One region of the Paenibacillus sp. sgz302190 genome, then DNA from elsewhere that is predicted to be linked to it. Evidence: riboswitches for the same ligand, from Rfam matches in the RefSeq annotation. Region 1 holds a riboswitch; the other holds the start of a gene.
The links. Region 1 has a riboswitch for cyclic di-GMP ahead of AC6RNO_RS33875 (EAL domain-containing protein). Riboswitches for the same ligand answer to the same signal wherever they lie in the genome.

Region 1 (7,581 bases):
GACACGCCGACAGGCGAAGTGGATCGGCTTATTACCGAATTGAAATAAGAGCGGGGGGACCTATCGGGCTGTTTCCATAAAGGTATCAGCAAGTGAGCCGGTCCCGGACGATGCGACAAGACGCCTCCAACACCACGATGCAAGTGGGGATGAGGCGTCTTTTTTTGCGGCGCTGAAGGCGCCCCGAAGCGGCGGAAGCGGTGCGGAGGCGCCGTGGCGGTTCGGGATGGTGGTCGACGACAGCTGCCCGTCCGTGATGGTGCGGCTCAGTGGTCGTCGCTAACTGTCCGTCGTAGCGCTGCGTGCCGCTGGACTTCGTCAGCTGCCCGTCGTGGCGTTGCGGTCCGGTGGTCGACGACAGCTGCCCGCCGTGGCGGTACGGTCCGGTGGTCGACGACAACTGCCCGCCGTGGCGGTACGGTCCGGTGGTCGACGACAACTGCCCGCCGTGGCGTTGCTTGCCGCTGACCGCCGAACAGCTTACTCGCTAAAAATCACCGGCCACGCGCCGAAAACCTGCAAAAGTGCATCTTTTTGCTCGTTGATGCTCTGGCTGGGAATAATTCCTGCAAATCTGCAGTTTTTTTCGCTAATTATCGAGATTGGCCCTGGTTTGATGGGAAATTCCTGCACAATTGCAGGTTTTTCCTCTAAACGCCCCGTTTCCGGTGAAAAAGCCTGCACTTTTGCAGGTTTTGGAGTTGGAAGGGGGACCGCCATGAAGGAAGGGGCAGCACCACTGCTGCTCAGATCGCTGCGTCGTCTTAGGGAGTACCCAACGGGCGACTAGCCCGCAGTTAAACTTATGGTAGCATCATGTAACCGTGGCTTACAGAACGAAATCTGCTTGTCGGAACGTTGGAAGACGAGGTTTCCATGCAAATAACGATGGAGGCTCAGCGGTGGAGTGCCAGCTGTGAAGGCACAACGGCGGGGGCCAGAAACTTTTGTTGCTGCAGACCCTTTTATGAGTTTGCGCGCGGTGCTGCGCTGCATGACGGCGGTCGGTCGGCCACTTTCATCGTTCCGTGTGAGGGAGGGGCGCAACTTTTTGCGGGTGCGGCTGGTATAATCGAGGTATCGCCTTGGGGCGATGGGAAAAGTAGGGGGTACAAGATGCTCAAGCTTAGTGTATTGGACCACTCTCCGGTTGCGACGGGGACTACGCATAGTGAAGCGATCCGCCAGACGATTCGGCTTGCCGAGGCTGCCGACCGGCTGGGCTACACCCGGTTCTGGGTGTCGGAGCACCATAATTCGCAAGGGCTGGCAGGCTCCTCGCCGGAAGTGTTCATCTCCACGCTCGCTGCCCGTACGAACCGCATCCGGCTTGGCTCCGGAGGCGTTTTGCTGCCGCACTACAGCGCCTACAAGGTCGCTGAGAATTTTCGCTTGCTCGAGGCGCTTTATCCGGGACGCATCGACTTAGGGATCGGGCGTGCGCCGGGAGGCACGCCGCATACGGCCAGCGCGCTGCGGGGCGGCAGCGCGAATCTGTTCGAGGGACTTGACCGGTTCCCGGGTCAAGTCGCGGATTTGGTCCGGTTCCTCACCGATTCGGTGGAACCGGGGCATCCTTTTGAGGGCATCCGCGCCACCCCTTTGGTGGATCGGATGCCCCAGGTGTGGCTGCTCGGCTCCAGCGGGCAGAGCGGGATCTATGCGGCGCAGACAGGCGCGGCGTTCTGCTTTGCGCATTTCATCAACGGAGCGGGCGGACAGAAGGTGACGCGCAGCTACCGCAGCGCATTCCGGCCGTCCTCGCTGAATGTTGTGCCGCAGGCGATGGTCGGCGTCTACGTCGTATGCGCCGAGACGGAAGCGGAGGCGCAGTGGCTGGCGCGGTCGCTGAACCTGCAAATACTGCGCGTGGAGAAGGGCCAGTTCCACGGCGTCCCGACGCCGGAGGAAGCGACCGCTTTTCCGTATTCCGAGTGGGATCAGACACGGATTCGGGACAACCGCAAGCGCATGATCATCGGCAACCCCGCGCAAGTGCGGGATCGGCTGCTCGCTTTGGCGGCAGACTACCAGGTGGACGAAGTGATGGTCGTGGCGGCAGGGTTTCACTTTGAAACGAGGCTGCGTACTTGCGAGCTGCTGGCGAGAGCGTTCCAGTTGGTCTGAGCGCCGATGCCGCGTCCAGTCTCGGGAGTCAGTCTCAGGAGTTTGTCCGAAGGAGTTGCTTTTGTGCAAACTCAATGAATAATGACTGCATATAGCCGCTCAAGCTGCACAGAATCCGTCATTTCGCATAAGCACGCTGAGCAGCGTTTCGTCAGGCACCGTCCTAACGGCTGCTTCTTTGGGCCTTTTGGTGATCTCGCCGGTTACGACAAAAGCGAGTTCTTCGTTGCCGAACAGCGAGAGCACGCCGAGGAGCGTTTCGTCGGGCACTGTCCTAGCGGCCGCCTTTTTTTGGCCTTTTGGCGATCTCGCCGGTTACGACAAAGGCGAGTTCTTCGTTGCCGAACAGCGAGAGCACGCCGAGCAGCGTTTCGTCAGGCACTTCGCCGGCTTCTTCCTTGGGGACGGTCAGCTCAAGAGCTTGCTGCAGCAGGACGTTGTCCGTTTGATCGGGGTAGGCCTGACGGTACAATTCGGCTGGGTCAAGGCCGCGGTTGACACACCATTGGGCGAATACGAGAATCATCATCTGCTCATCGCGCTGATAATTGCGGATAATTTGTTGTTCGAGTTCTTTTTGGCTCATAGCGGTTGGACATCTCCTTAGAGTTTTTGCATAGGCTTGGATTTTTACGTTAGCTGGGTTCATTATAGCGAAAGAACAGGGGCATTCACAATGATCAAAAATGAAAAAATTAAAGCTTCCGAGGTGTGGCTCACCGGCGTTAACGGAGAGGATCTGGGTGTGGTCCCTACAACGGAAGCGCTCGCGCTGGCCAGGAAGCTGAAGGTCGATCTGATCTGCACGTCGCTGATGAGCAGCCCTCCGCCGTGCAAGCTGGCCGGAGCGGGCCAGGCGAAACAGGAGGTGCTGCGGGAAAAGCAGCAGGCGCGCAAACAGGAGCAGGGGGCGAAGGTGAAGGAAATCCGGCTCACGCCGCAGATCGAGGATCACGACCTGGAGACGAAAAAACGGCAGGCGGAGCGCATTCTCGGGGCCGGCGATGCCGTTCAGTTCGTCGTGCGCATCCAGGGCAAGGAAGGAGCGGCTGCGAAAGCGCTGCTGGAAACGCTGCTTCAAGATTTGCGAGCGCTCGGGCGCCCGCGGACGGGCATCCAGCTCAGCGGCAAGCAGGCGGCGGTGCAGGTCGATCCGCTTTGACGAAAGCCCGCATTCTATACAAACCGTGTTACAGTCCACGGCGCATCCACGCGCCGTTGGCTGCAGCACGGTTTTTTTATCCGTAAATCCGCCTCGGGATGGAGGCGGCGATGCATCCGCGGCCGGTTTCAGCAAGCTTGAAAAGCGCTTATGATGGCAATAGTTAAGGAATAGAAGAGAGGTATTGAACAATGAAGGAAAATAACAGATCACTCGTGCTGATCGGCCTGCTTCTCGGGCTTATTTTTGCCGAGCTGGACGAAACGGTCGTATCGACGGCTATGCCGACGATCATCCGCGAGCTGCAAGGATTGTCGCTTTACGGCTGGGTGGCGGGGGTATACATGCTTGCCGTGACCATATTTATGCCCATTTTAGGAAAGCTGGCGGATTTGTACGGGCGCAAACGCGTTTATTTAAGCTGCATGGCTTTGTTTTCTCTCGGTTCCATCATTTGCGGATTTGCGGACAGCATGACCGTTCTGCTGATCGGCAGGGGAATCCAAGGAATAGGCGCCGGCGGGCTGATGCCGTTGGCATTGGTGATTATAGGCGATACGTACCCGCTTGAGCAGCGCGCCAAAATTCAGAGCCTGTTCGGGCCGATGATGATCATTCCACAGCTGCTGGGACCGACGCTGGGCGGTTATTTCGTGGATCATCTTAATTGGCATTGGGTGTTCCTGATCAACATCCCGGTCGGGATACTTGCAGCGTCGGTAATATTCATAGGAATGCGCGAATCCAAAGGGGAGGAGAAGCGGTCCATCGACTGGATGGGGGCGTCTGCGCTCGTGCTGGCGCTGCTTTCCCTTCTGCTTGCGCCGGTGCTGATCGACAATCGGGGCTTGTCCTGGTCATCTCCGCTGATCATAGGGCTGCTTGCGCTTTCGGCCCTGTTTATCGCCCTCTTTATAAGGATTGAATCCAGAGCGGCGGAACCGATTATACCGCTGTCGTTGTTCCGCAACCGCAATGTGGTCGTATTGTCGCTGCTTGTGTTTATCGTAATGCTTGGATTGATGGGCGGAATAGCGGCGTTCCCGTTTTTCTCTCAGAACGTGATGGGCCTAAGTCCAACCGCTGCCGGATATTTGACGCTGGCGTTTATGGCCGGGGCGATTCCTTCGAGTATCCTGAACGGATTTCTGATTACCCGGATTCCGTACCGGAACTTGTTTATCGTCTGCTTCTTGCTGCCGATCGTCGGCGTCGGTTTGCTGTCTCAGGTTCATGCTGCGACAACGCCGCTGTACATCATTGTTACCTTTGTCCTGTTAGGACTCGGTATCGGGGCTTTATTCGGAGGAGATAACCTGATCGTTCAGGAATCCGTCGCCAAGGAGAACAGCGGCGTAGCGCTCGGAACCGTTCAGCTGTTCCAGTCGCTTGGAGCGACAATCGGATTAAGCGTCTTCGGCAGCCTGCTCGCTAACAAAATCAAAACCGGCGTTGCCGGGTTGGCCGGCGAGCTTCCTCCGGGCATGGCGGATCATATCGCGACAGGGGGAATTCCCGCGGGGATATCCGCCGATCTGGTAACGAAGATTCAAGCGGTATTTGTGAATTCGTTCCAGAGCATTTTTATCATCGCTTTGGGCTTTATGATCGCGGCTTTTGTTATCTGCTGGTTTCTGAAGAAGGAAGTGCTATCGAAAAAAGAGGCCGAAGCCGTTCCCGCCGCCGAGCTGCAAGCCTGACCATTCGGCAAAATAGAGGCCTGACTGGGTCTGACTGCCGGCTTGCAGCGCCGAGGGCGCTTTGAAGAAGAGGTTCTGATTAGCTTGTGACAATAGGCTAAGGAAGGCCTCTTTTTCCTTTAACGAAAAGGGGGCGTTCATAGCTCCTCCGTTGTCGGATTTTGGCGGATTGTCGGCGGGGGGGCCGAAAAGTAAGCAGCCATCCGAGGAGCCGATAGCACCAGATATTTCATAATTAAGGATTTTATTGACGAAATTTGGTGATACGTGATATAAAATAACTAGGAACTTAGACCTATCATTCACCAATTTAAATATTTCTTAAAGAGATAAAGGCAAACTTGGCGAAAGCCAAGGACGCAAAGCTATAGGGGCTACACGAAAAGGATTCACATCGTATGCCAGCCAGTTTCCGCTTTAGGCCGCTGAGAAGGAACCTTAAAGCAAGGTTTCTTTTTTTTTGGTCGTTTATGACGGACTAACAAGATAATGAGGTGTGCTTCATGATCGCTTATTTAGTGTCCATACTCCTGTACATAGTACCAATTCTCTTGTTGCTCTACATGATGATCGAAATTTATCAGCGAAACCGGTACAACGGGCTGAATAAAATCGCGGCCTGTTTTTTCCTTGCCACCATGCTGTTTTTCATCGGGAATTTGCTGTTCAGCATCGCCCCGATCCAATACGCGGGCCGAATCGCGCTGCTGCTGTTTTATTTTCCGGCTTGCATCATCATGTGTCTGACGATGCATTTTTGCTTCAGGCTGACGGAGGGATTTCAATCGACTCCGCGGCCGGTTATGACGGCGATCTGCTACAGCCCGTTGGTTCCGGCCTCGCTGGTGTTTTTTCCGCCTCCATGGATAACGGTTCATTTCGTCCAGAACGGCATTTGGAAATACCAGGAACCCGGTGCAGGCCTAACAGCATTGATGCTGGGCAGCACGCTGTATACGGCCGTTGTTTGCATCGTCATCGTGACCGCAGGGTTCAGGTTCGTAAATCAATACGATTTGAACTTGAAGCGAAAGCAGATGCGCACGGTTTTGCTTGGCCTCCTTTTTTCGTTTGTTTGGGCGATAGCGTTTATATTCTTTAAAATGCCGGCTGTTATGCCAAGCGGCGTCAATTTTCCGGCATTAAGCAGTTTCGCGCTCATTATCTTCACTTTTTTCCTCAGATATGCCATGATCAAATATGATTTCCTGCCTTCCCTGGAACGGAAGTATCAGGCTCTGTACGAAATGTCGCCGTTAACGATGATCATTACGGACCAGGACGGAATTATTAAAGAGGCGAATCCGCAAGCGGCGCTGCTTTTTGAATGCACGCAGAAGGAATTGCTTCTTCGCCATGCGCAGGAGTTCATTTTTCCCCAGTCCCACAAGTCCTCGCGTTCGTTCGACCAGCCGGGTTTCGGGGAAGAAACGATCCAGGGGGACTATATCGTCGTCACGCGCAAAGGGGCGAAAAAGTACGTTAAGGCCGAGAGCAAATATTTTGAGGCGCAGGGCGATCTGCTGCAGTATGTGGTGCTGCTCGACGTTACGAAAGCCAAGGCGGCCGAAGAGCAGGCCGTGTATCTCGCTTACCACGATACGCTGACAGGCCTTATGAACCGCGCTTATTTCAACAACGAGCTGGAATCGCATTTATCCGAGGGCAGTCGTTCTTCCATTGCCATTATGCTGCTGGACTTGGACGGATTTAAGCAAATTAACGATACTCAAGGGCACGTTGTCGGGGATCATTTGTTGAAAAAAGTGGCCGACCAGTTGTCGCTGCTCGCGCCTCCGCAGGCGACGATCTTCCGATTGGGCGGGGACGAATTTGCGCTCATTATTCCCGGATTGAAGGACAAGGAGCAGATCCACGGCTGGGCGAATCAAATACTCGCAGGCTTCAAAATGCCTTTTGCTTATCAGGATAAAGCGTTCTACGTTACGTCCAGCATGGGCATTTGCTGGTCCCCTGAGCATGGCGTGAATCCGGACGAGCTGCTGCAATTCGCCGATATCGCGATGTATCAGGCGAAACGGCAGGGCAGAAACCAGTTCGTGATGTACGAGCCGCAGCTGCATGACGAGGAACAGGGGCGATATTTGATCAATTCGGGGGTGCGGCAAGGTTTGGAGGAAGGCGAGTTCTCGCTTCATTACCAGCCCCAAATCGACGTGCGGACAGGCGCGGTTATGGGGGTCGAGGCGCTGATCCGCTGGAATCGTCCCGGCATCGGTTTTGTTCCGCCCGGCGATTTTATTCCGCTAGCCGAAGAGTCGGGCATTATTGTGGAGATCGGGTATTGGGTGCTCGATACCGCATGTCTTCAGCTTCAGCGCTGGCTGGAAGCGGGGATTGCGCCGTTTTCGATGTCCATCAATTTGTCGGCCAGGCAGTTCCTCGACCCGAACTTTTCGCGCCGGCTGACGGATACGCTGCATCGAACGGGCATTGATCCGAGCCTGCTCTGCCTGGAGATTACCGAGAACACGGCAATGAGCGACAGCGAAAATGTGACGAACATTTGCAGCGAGATTATGAATTTGGGCGTGAAGCTGTCCATTGACGACTTTGGCACGGGATATTCTT
Region 2 (7,581 bases), on a different contig from region 1:
GCCGGCAGTACTTATCCAGGCTGCCCGGCTAGCTGCGATAACAAAACATACCCGCACGAACGCTGCGAGGTTTGGACTCGGGCGGTTTCGCGCGGGTTTTTGCCTGTTCGGGGAGGGCGGCTCGGCATCCGCTTAAGCCAGCAGGGCAATCACGAGCAGTTCGTACAGCACCAGCGTCAGGATCGTGGAAGCAGCCGGATTGTAGAAGCCGCGATACATGCCATGATAGGGATGCTCATACATCGAAACCTGGAGATGCACATGTTGTTCATCCACATAGACCAAAATGCCTTCATACGTGAATCCGTCCAAGGTTTGAACATGAACCGTGCGCCCGATGTGGGGAATCAAGGTATCGCGGAGTCTGTCTCTGTTTTGCGGCAGCTCCTGCTCCTCCGAAAAATCAGCCTGATAAATAACCTGGGGTTCCATATACATGATGCGTTCTTGCCCCTTTCTGCACTCGTGTTATTCGCCTATTACGTTATTAGCCTATTCATGCGCTCCCGAAAGGTATAGGCTGCCGCCTATTCATATAAAAAAATGACCAAAGCGATCGCTCGCCTTGGCCATTATCCTGCTTCCTTGATCCTCTAATCCCGCTTAATGGTGATGAGACGGGTTTCAGGATCGTATTTGATGGTTGTGCCGAGCTTTTCGGCGATAAAACGGATAGGAACAAACGTTGTCCCGTTTCGCATAACCGGAGCGCTGTCCAGTTCCACGTTCGTTCCGCCCACTGTTGCGGACTTGCTGTCGACGGACATTACGATGCTTGTGCCGGTTACTCCGTCTTTAATCGTAACCTGCTTCCATTCGGCATTCCATTTGACGTCAGCCCCAAGCTGCTCGGAAAGGAATCTCACCGGAACCATGACGACTTCATCGTCGTTCATATACGGGCTGTAGGAGCCGTATGGATCCTCGTCCGCGGCTTCTTGGCTTTGGACAATGAAATGAAGCTCTTTTTTGGTAACTTGCAAATCTTCCTTCAGCAGCTTGTAAAACGAAGAACTCTTGTCAAAATTGTTCAAAATCGCATAGCCTCTGAACGTATCGGAATCCACATTCAACGCCCCGCCGGAAGTATCGATCGCATCCGCAGTCACGGACTGGTTCAAACTCCAGTTTTCGAAGGCGTAGGTCCATTTTATCCCGGTCACTGCGCCATCCTTATTGGGAGCCGGAATATTGAGCTCAGCCTGCACCTTGCGGATCTGCTTGTTCCGATCGACGTAATAATCGGCTTTGAACGTCAATTTATCGCTGAGGATCGCCGACACTTCCTCGTTGGCCGGTGAATCGGAAGCAGCAGTGTCTTTCATCGTTTTATCGAATTCGTCTACAGCTTTTTTCAAGTACTCATGAATCGTTGTATAAGCGAATTCGACCGCCAGGTTTTTATTGTTAAGATAGGCCATCATCAAATCCGACGTAGTCGATTGTTCCTCCAGATCGGGGTACTCTTCCTTCAATTGTTCCTGAGAAATTCTCATTTGCTCCTTCACAATCGGTACGACCGCATCGTACAGTTGGCCAAGCAGCTCTTTCAAGCCTTGCTCATCGGCGAGGACGTTCGTCAGGAACAGTTTCAAAAGACCGGCGAGCTCGCTGCCTTTTAACTCCACATGCACTTTTTGCATGTTTAGCGTTTCATTGTTCACTTGCTCCGTAGCGTCGGTTACGGAGATTGTATTCGGGTTCGGCGCATTGTTGAAGAAAAACTTATAAAGGGCCGGCCGCAGCTGCTCTGCGCTATTCGTCAGTTTTTGCCTGATTTCTTGAGATAACGGCGCCACCCTTCCGTCAGCCGCCAATGCCGCCTGGTCAAAGACGATAGGCTTCTTGGCGCCGTCAATATGTACGATCATCTTAGTACCGTCGATGACGAGCTGAAAAGGAATCGTCCCTTTGGCGTAATTCCATTCCCCATCGATCGATGCGTGCTGAGCGTCCTGCATTTTAGCGCTGTTGATCGTCAGCTTCGTATTTTTGAACGTTTGGATCAGCGCCTTTTCCTTGGGATCAATCTGATCGCTGCTGCCTGTAATCAGCTCCAGCGCAATCGATCCTTTGGATACCGAGGACTTAACGGTTCCGGTATTTTGCATAGCCTGCCCGAGATCAAGACCCTGAACGGCCTGACAGCCTGTCAAGGCGATCAACAGCACAACAAGCGCGGCGGAAATCCACCATTGTCTATGCTTCTTTTGCATATGAAATCTTCTCCTTTAATTTAATAGGTATGAGGCAGAATGTCTGATAAATTATACGCGAAAAAACGCCGAAGGACTCGCCGAGTTAAGGAGATTTTATGAAATTAGTTATGCAAAATATGCATCAAATTAAAATCGACAAAACATTCCAAAAAAAGAGGGAAATATTGAAACCTGGTCGTATATTATGTAACTAGGTATACAGTCATGCTTGTTTATAGTATAAAGGTAGGTAGGAGCAAATCCTTTTACCTATGTACATAAGCGAAGACCAATTGAAATTGAAAAAGGCAAACCTGATCGAAAGACAGGGACGCAAAGCCACGGGCCTAAACCGTTTCAGACCGAAACGGTACGGCAGCCGGGCCGCCTCTTGCAATTGGTCTTTTTTTGTGCAAATTGAAAGGGAAATGGAGGATACAAATATGAAATTTGGATTTCAAGCTGTTGTCAGGGGGCTTTGTCTATGCTTGCTGCTGCAGTTGTTCATTCCTTTGGCAGAATCGTCGTATGCATATGCCGATACGGGAGCGTGGGGTGTAAAAGTTAATTTCCAGCCTGCGGCTTCACCTGTGCCTGAAGGATTTTTGCCGGATTCGGGAAATCCGTTCAGCTCGCAAAATGGATTCAATTATGGGTGGAATAGTTCTCACACGGATTCTACGGTAAGCGGCAGTACTTATCAACCTACTCCGAATGATACCGCAATTCGCGTTCATAAAGGCGGGGTCTGGGAATTCGAAGTAAACAACGGCATCTATGAAGTTAAGGTAAGCGTCGGCGATTCCGTATATTCAAGCAATAATACTGTAATCGTTGAAGGAGTAAGCTTTTTTGATCGTATCCCTCTTGAGGGAGGGCAGCATGTCATTGCAGCAAAATCCGTTGAAGTTGCAGATGGCAGATTAACGGTCAGTTCCGGCGATGCGGAGGAAGCGGAGACGGCTTTACAGTTCATAGAGCTAACCAAAGTTGGCTCTCCCAGCACTTTGCTCGCCCTCTCTGCTGCCAGCACGCCTGTTATAGGGCCACCGCCCGAACCGAGAAAAGTGCATGGGGACAAAGTGCTGCTTTCGGGCAAGATGAATAACGAGCATAATGCTCCATTTTATCTGCAAGTGGATGGTCTGCAGGAGGAAATAGGAAGGTATATGGATGTAGAAGTGCAGCGAGTGAACCAATTGCTGTCTGATTCTGAACAAAAAGCTGTTGCATGCGCGAATTGCGATCCGGTCTCACTGCAGCGCGCAATCGACAATAGTACGCAAACCCCTTCATTTATTAAGGTGGGGCACTTGAATCTGAATTCTTCGGTAGTTTTCGGAAGTCCCTCCAAACCGGTTGTAATCATTGCGGATGGAATCAATACGAACACCAAATTAAGCATAGATGTATACGGCCTGTTGATTGTTAAGGGCAGCATGAATGCCAATTCGGAGCTAAACTTGCAAGTACATTCGTCTTCGAATGGAACGGAGCCTGCCGATGGGAGCCTCTGGGTGAAGGGGAGCTGGCATCTTAACAACAATTCCTCGGTTAGCGTGGATGGTTTGTTATCTGCCGACAGTCTTACTTTTAACAGCGGACAGTTGAACGTCCGGGCAAAGCGCGTTTTGATCAAAGATCAATTGCATATCAACACGCAAGCGGATATGAACGTAGAGCAAGAGATGATGGTTGGCGGGATCGTCTCCAACAATAGTACTGCCAACATCAAAGTAAATAACAGTGACTTGTTCGTTCGCGACGATGTGCATGTGAACAATCAACTGCATATTCAAACAGGCGGTTTGTTTGCCATCGGCGGCAACATGACGGCCAATCAACGGCCGTTCATCGATACAGGGGTCGGAGGAAACGGATCGACAAGTTTGAAATATGCGCTGCATGGATTAAAGGCGGAGTATTTTAGCGAAGGGAATTTCAAGGGGAATACCGTAACCAGGGTGGATCCGGTTATTGATTTGCAAAATAATCCTGAGTTCCCTGTTGCAGGATTCAATGATCAGGACATTTCTGTCAGATGGTCCGGACAAATTGAGGCTCTGTTCAGCGAAATATATCAGTTTGAATTGCAAACGAGCGGACCGATCAAGCTATGGGTAAATAATAATCTTTTAATAAATAAAGAAGATGCAAGTTTCCAGGGCACTGTAACAGGTTCCGTCTATTTGGCAGCGGGCCAGAGAGAGAATATCAAGGTGGAATATTTAAGTGCAAACCGTAATCCCCGGGCGGCATTGTACTGGTCAAGCAATTCCCAACAGAAAGAACGCGTTCCACAGAGTCAACTGTTTCCTTTTGGGATACCGGTTGTATCGCAAATACCAACAGAAACAAGTCATACATTAACCTGGAATCCAATCTCTAATGCCGATGGATATGAAGTGGAAGCGGATGGCGTTATATACCCGATTGGCCCCACTTCGACATTTGTTCATGAAAACCTGGGTCTTGGAACTCTTCATTCCTATAGAGTTAGGGCAACCAGCGGAGACATCACTGGGGAATGGTCTTCTTTAGCCTCCGTGTGGACGCTGCCGGCAATTCCCGAAAATTTGCGGCTAAATTCGACTAGCCATACGTTAAAAGTAGAATGGGATCCGGTTGCAGGGGCAACAGGATACGATATAGAATTCAGCGGAAATGTAGTGGACAATGGATCGGCAACTACTTATTTGGACAATGAATTGAATCCGAATACTCAGCGCAGCTACAGAGTCAGAGCGAAAAATTCCAGCGGCCCGGGGCAATGGAGCAGTGTAGTTGCGAAATCGACTTTACCCGGAGTCCCGTCGGAAATTACGGCAATCGCAACCGATTCGAGTGTGCAAGTGACGTGGAATCGAATAGCAGGCGCCGAAAGCTACGATATTGAGGTGGATGGCGCGCTTGTTGTCGACACGAATCATGCAATTTCTTATTTACATGGAAATTTACAGCCATATACTACGCATCACTATCGGGTACGGGCGAAAAATGTGGAAGGCGCCGGACCATGGAGCTCTGAAATCGAGGCTACAACGCTCCCCAGAACCCCGGTACTTACTACAGATTTATCATCTGCTAACGCGATTCAAATTAGTTGGTCCGGTATAGATGAGGCAGGCGAATATGAATTGGAAGTGGATGGGGCCATTATTAAGGTCGGCACTACTCGTACATTTATCCATACTCCATTGGAACCCAATTCGGAACATACATACCGGATACGCTCAAAAAATGTGAAAGCTGCCGGGTTATGGAGTGCTCAAGCAATTCGTAAAATGCCGCCGATGAAGCCGCAGAACGTCCGGTTCGCAGCCGCAAGCGACAAAATAGAAGTGACGTGGGATCCTGTCCTGGGGGCGACATCCTATGAATTGGAAGTGGACGGTAATATTGTCGATGTCGGACTCGTCACGTTATACACCCATGAAGGAGTGGCTTCGAATTCACAGCATACGTATCGGGTCAGGGCCAAAAATCAGGGAGGCGCAAGCGAATGGAGCGAGGCGGTCATGCAATCCGCACTTCTCGGGCAGCCGCAAAATTTTACCGCTCGCGCTACAACTTCATCCATAATTTTGGGATGGGATGCTGTTTCCGGGGCTGAAAGTTACCAAGTACTGGTCGATGGGGTTATTCGGGATAATGGCTCGGCACTAACCTTCACGCATGATGGGTTAACGCCATATTCGTGGCATGTATACAGAGTTCGCGCCATAGCCGGAGGCATTCCGGGCGTGTGGTCGGAGACTTTATCCAAAGCGACATTGCTTGGAGTTCCGGGCAACATTCGTTTAAGCTCTACCAGTTCCACTATTACCGTATCTTGGGATAGCGTTGAAGGAGCTGTGGGGTACGAGGTGGAAGCGGACGGCCAAATGTTGGATAACGGTATGTATACTACATTTGTCCACCGTAATCTGAGCCCAGATACGCTGCACACCTACAGAATCAGGAGCAAGAACGATGACGGTGTAAGTGAATGGAGCGAGCGGAGTCAATGGACAGAAGCCGTCATCCAGATCACCACTCCAAGCGTTCCTGCCAATTTCAAAGCAAAGGCAGCTGTGGATTCAGTTACTTTAACTTGGGATGCAGTTAGCGGAGCGAGGAGCTATTCGCTTGAAGTGGACGGCCGGGTCATTGATAACATTACGGAAACGAGTTATAAGCACACAGGGCTGGAGCCCAACACGATGCACCGCTACCGCATTCAGGCCGCGAACGGCAGCAAGCACAGTGAATGGTCGGAGAAACTCGAAGCCAAAACCATTTCCGAATTGATCGTTAATGTCGGAAAAGACAACATATTTAATCTGGTCGTTATTGCGCCAAAGAAAGACGGGGTTACAGCACGTAGAATCGTTGTTACGTATAGTCCGGACGATGTGGAGGTTCAGGATCTGAGCGCAATCACACCGGAGTTGGAATTGAAAGCCGGCCCGATAAGTGGCACGAACTTTACGGTCAGCAAGTTTGTACCCGGCGAAATCGTATTTAACGTTCAGAACGCCGATAAGACAACCATAAACAGCATCAAATTTATCGCGAAGACCAATGAGGATTCGAAGGTCACCTATATAGTGGAGTAATAAGGAGAGCACGTGCGAAATGCGAGGTTTGGGAGGAAATCAATGCGAACGATAAAACTGATATGTTCCATCGTGCTCTTGCTAAGCACAATTTTGGAAATCGGATCGTCGGCAGCTTATGCGGCGTCCACGACTTATTATTACTATGACAAGTACAACCTGGCTTGTACTTATGTAGAACCCCCGGCGATTAATACGGGTTATTATTCACCCTCCGGAACAGCCGGCTTTCAAACAGCGACGTTTGATACGTCTAAAAATACATGGATTTTAAGCAACTGGACCGGCTCTAATACCGGTCCGGGATACAATCTGTCCAATGGGATGCTGACCTATGTTTCGCGACATAGCAGCTATGTTATGGATAGCAGGCAAAATACGGGTACTTGTACAATGGGGAGCTTAAACCAAGCGAATATTGTAGCCTCTGATGTCAGATATCCAAACAATGGAGTAGGTGACGACGGATATTGGTATGTAAAAAAGAATATTGCACCTGCACCTTCAACGGTATCAACCCTTTATTATTTTGACAAATACGAGGCAGTATACAGATACTCCGAACCTCCAGAGTTCAATACAGGTAATTATTCCTTCTATGGGACAGCCGGTTACCAAACAGCAACGTTTGACACAGTAAATAATACATGGATTCTAAGCAACTGGACAGGCTCTAATGATGGTCCAGGTTATACGCTGAGTAATGGAATACTTACTTATGTCGGTGTTGGTCGCTATAGTTCCTATATTAGAGACAGCAGGCAAAAAGAAGGGGCATACAAAGC

Region 2: another riboswitch for cyclic di-GMP. It lies ahead of AC6RNO_RS08010 (fibronectin type III domain-containing protein); the one in region 1 lies ahead of AC6RNO_RS33875 (EAL domain-containing protein).

The regions. Positions count from the first base shown of each region.
Region 1 is NZ_JBZYAO010000053.1:31,912-39,492, forward strand. Features, by position in the region: gene AC6RNO_RS33840 (hypothetical protein) at 1-48, shown strand, start outside; gene AC6RNO_RS33845 (hypothetical protein) at 481-720, opposite strand; gene AC6RNO_RS33850 (MsnO8 family LLM class oxidoreductase) at 1,117-2,127, shown strand; gene yxiS (protein YxiS) at 2,227-2,397, opposite strand; gene yxiS (protein YxiS) at 2,402-2,713, opposite strand; gene infC (translation initiation factor IF-3) at 2,804-3,289, shown strand; gene AC6RNO_RS33870 (DHA2 family efflux MFS transporter permease subunit) at 3,481-4,989, shown strand; cyclic di-GMP riboswitch class I at 5,314-5,406, shown strand; gene AC6RNO_RS33875 (EAL domain-containing protein) at 5,493-7,581, shown strand, end outside.
Region 2 is NZ_JBZYAO010000004.1:290,432-298,012, forward strand. Features, by position in the region: gene AC6RNO_RS07995 (CBS domain-containing protein) at 1-32, shown strand, start outside; gene AC6RNO_RS08000 (LSm family protein) at 133-438, opposite strand; gene AC6RNO_RS08005 (stalk domain-containing protein) at 594-2,216, opposite strand; cyclic di-GMP riboswitch class I at 2,496-2,590, shown strand; gene AC6RNO_RS08010 (fibronectin type III domain-containing protein) at 2,642-6,796, shown strand; gene AC6RNO_RS08015 (fibronectin type III domain-containing protein) at 6,839-7,581, shown strand, end outside.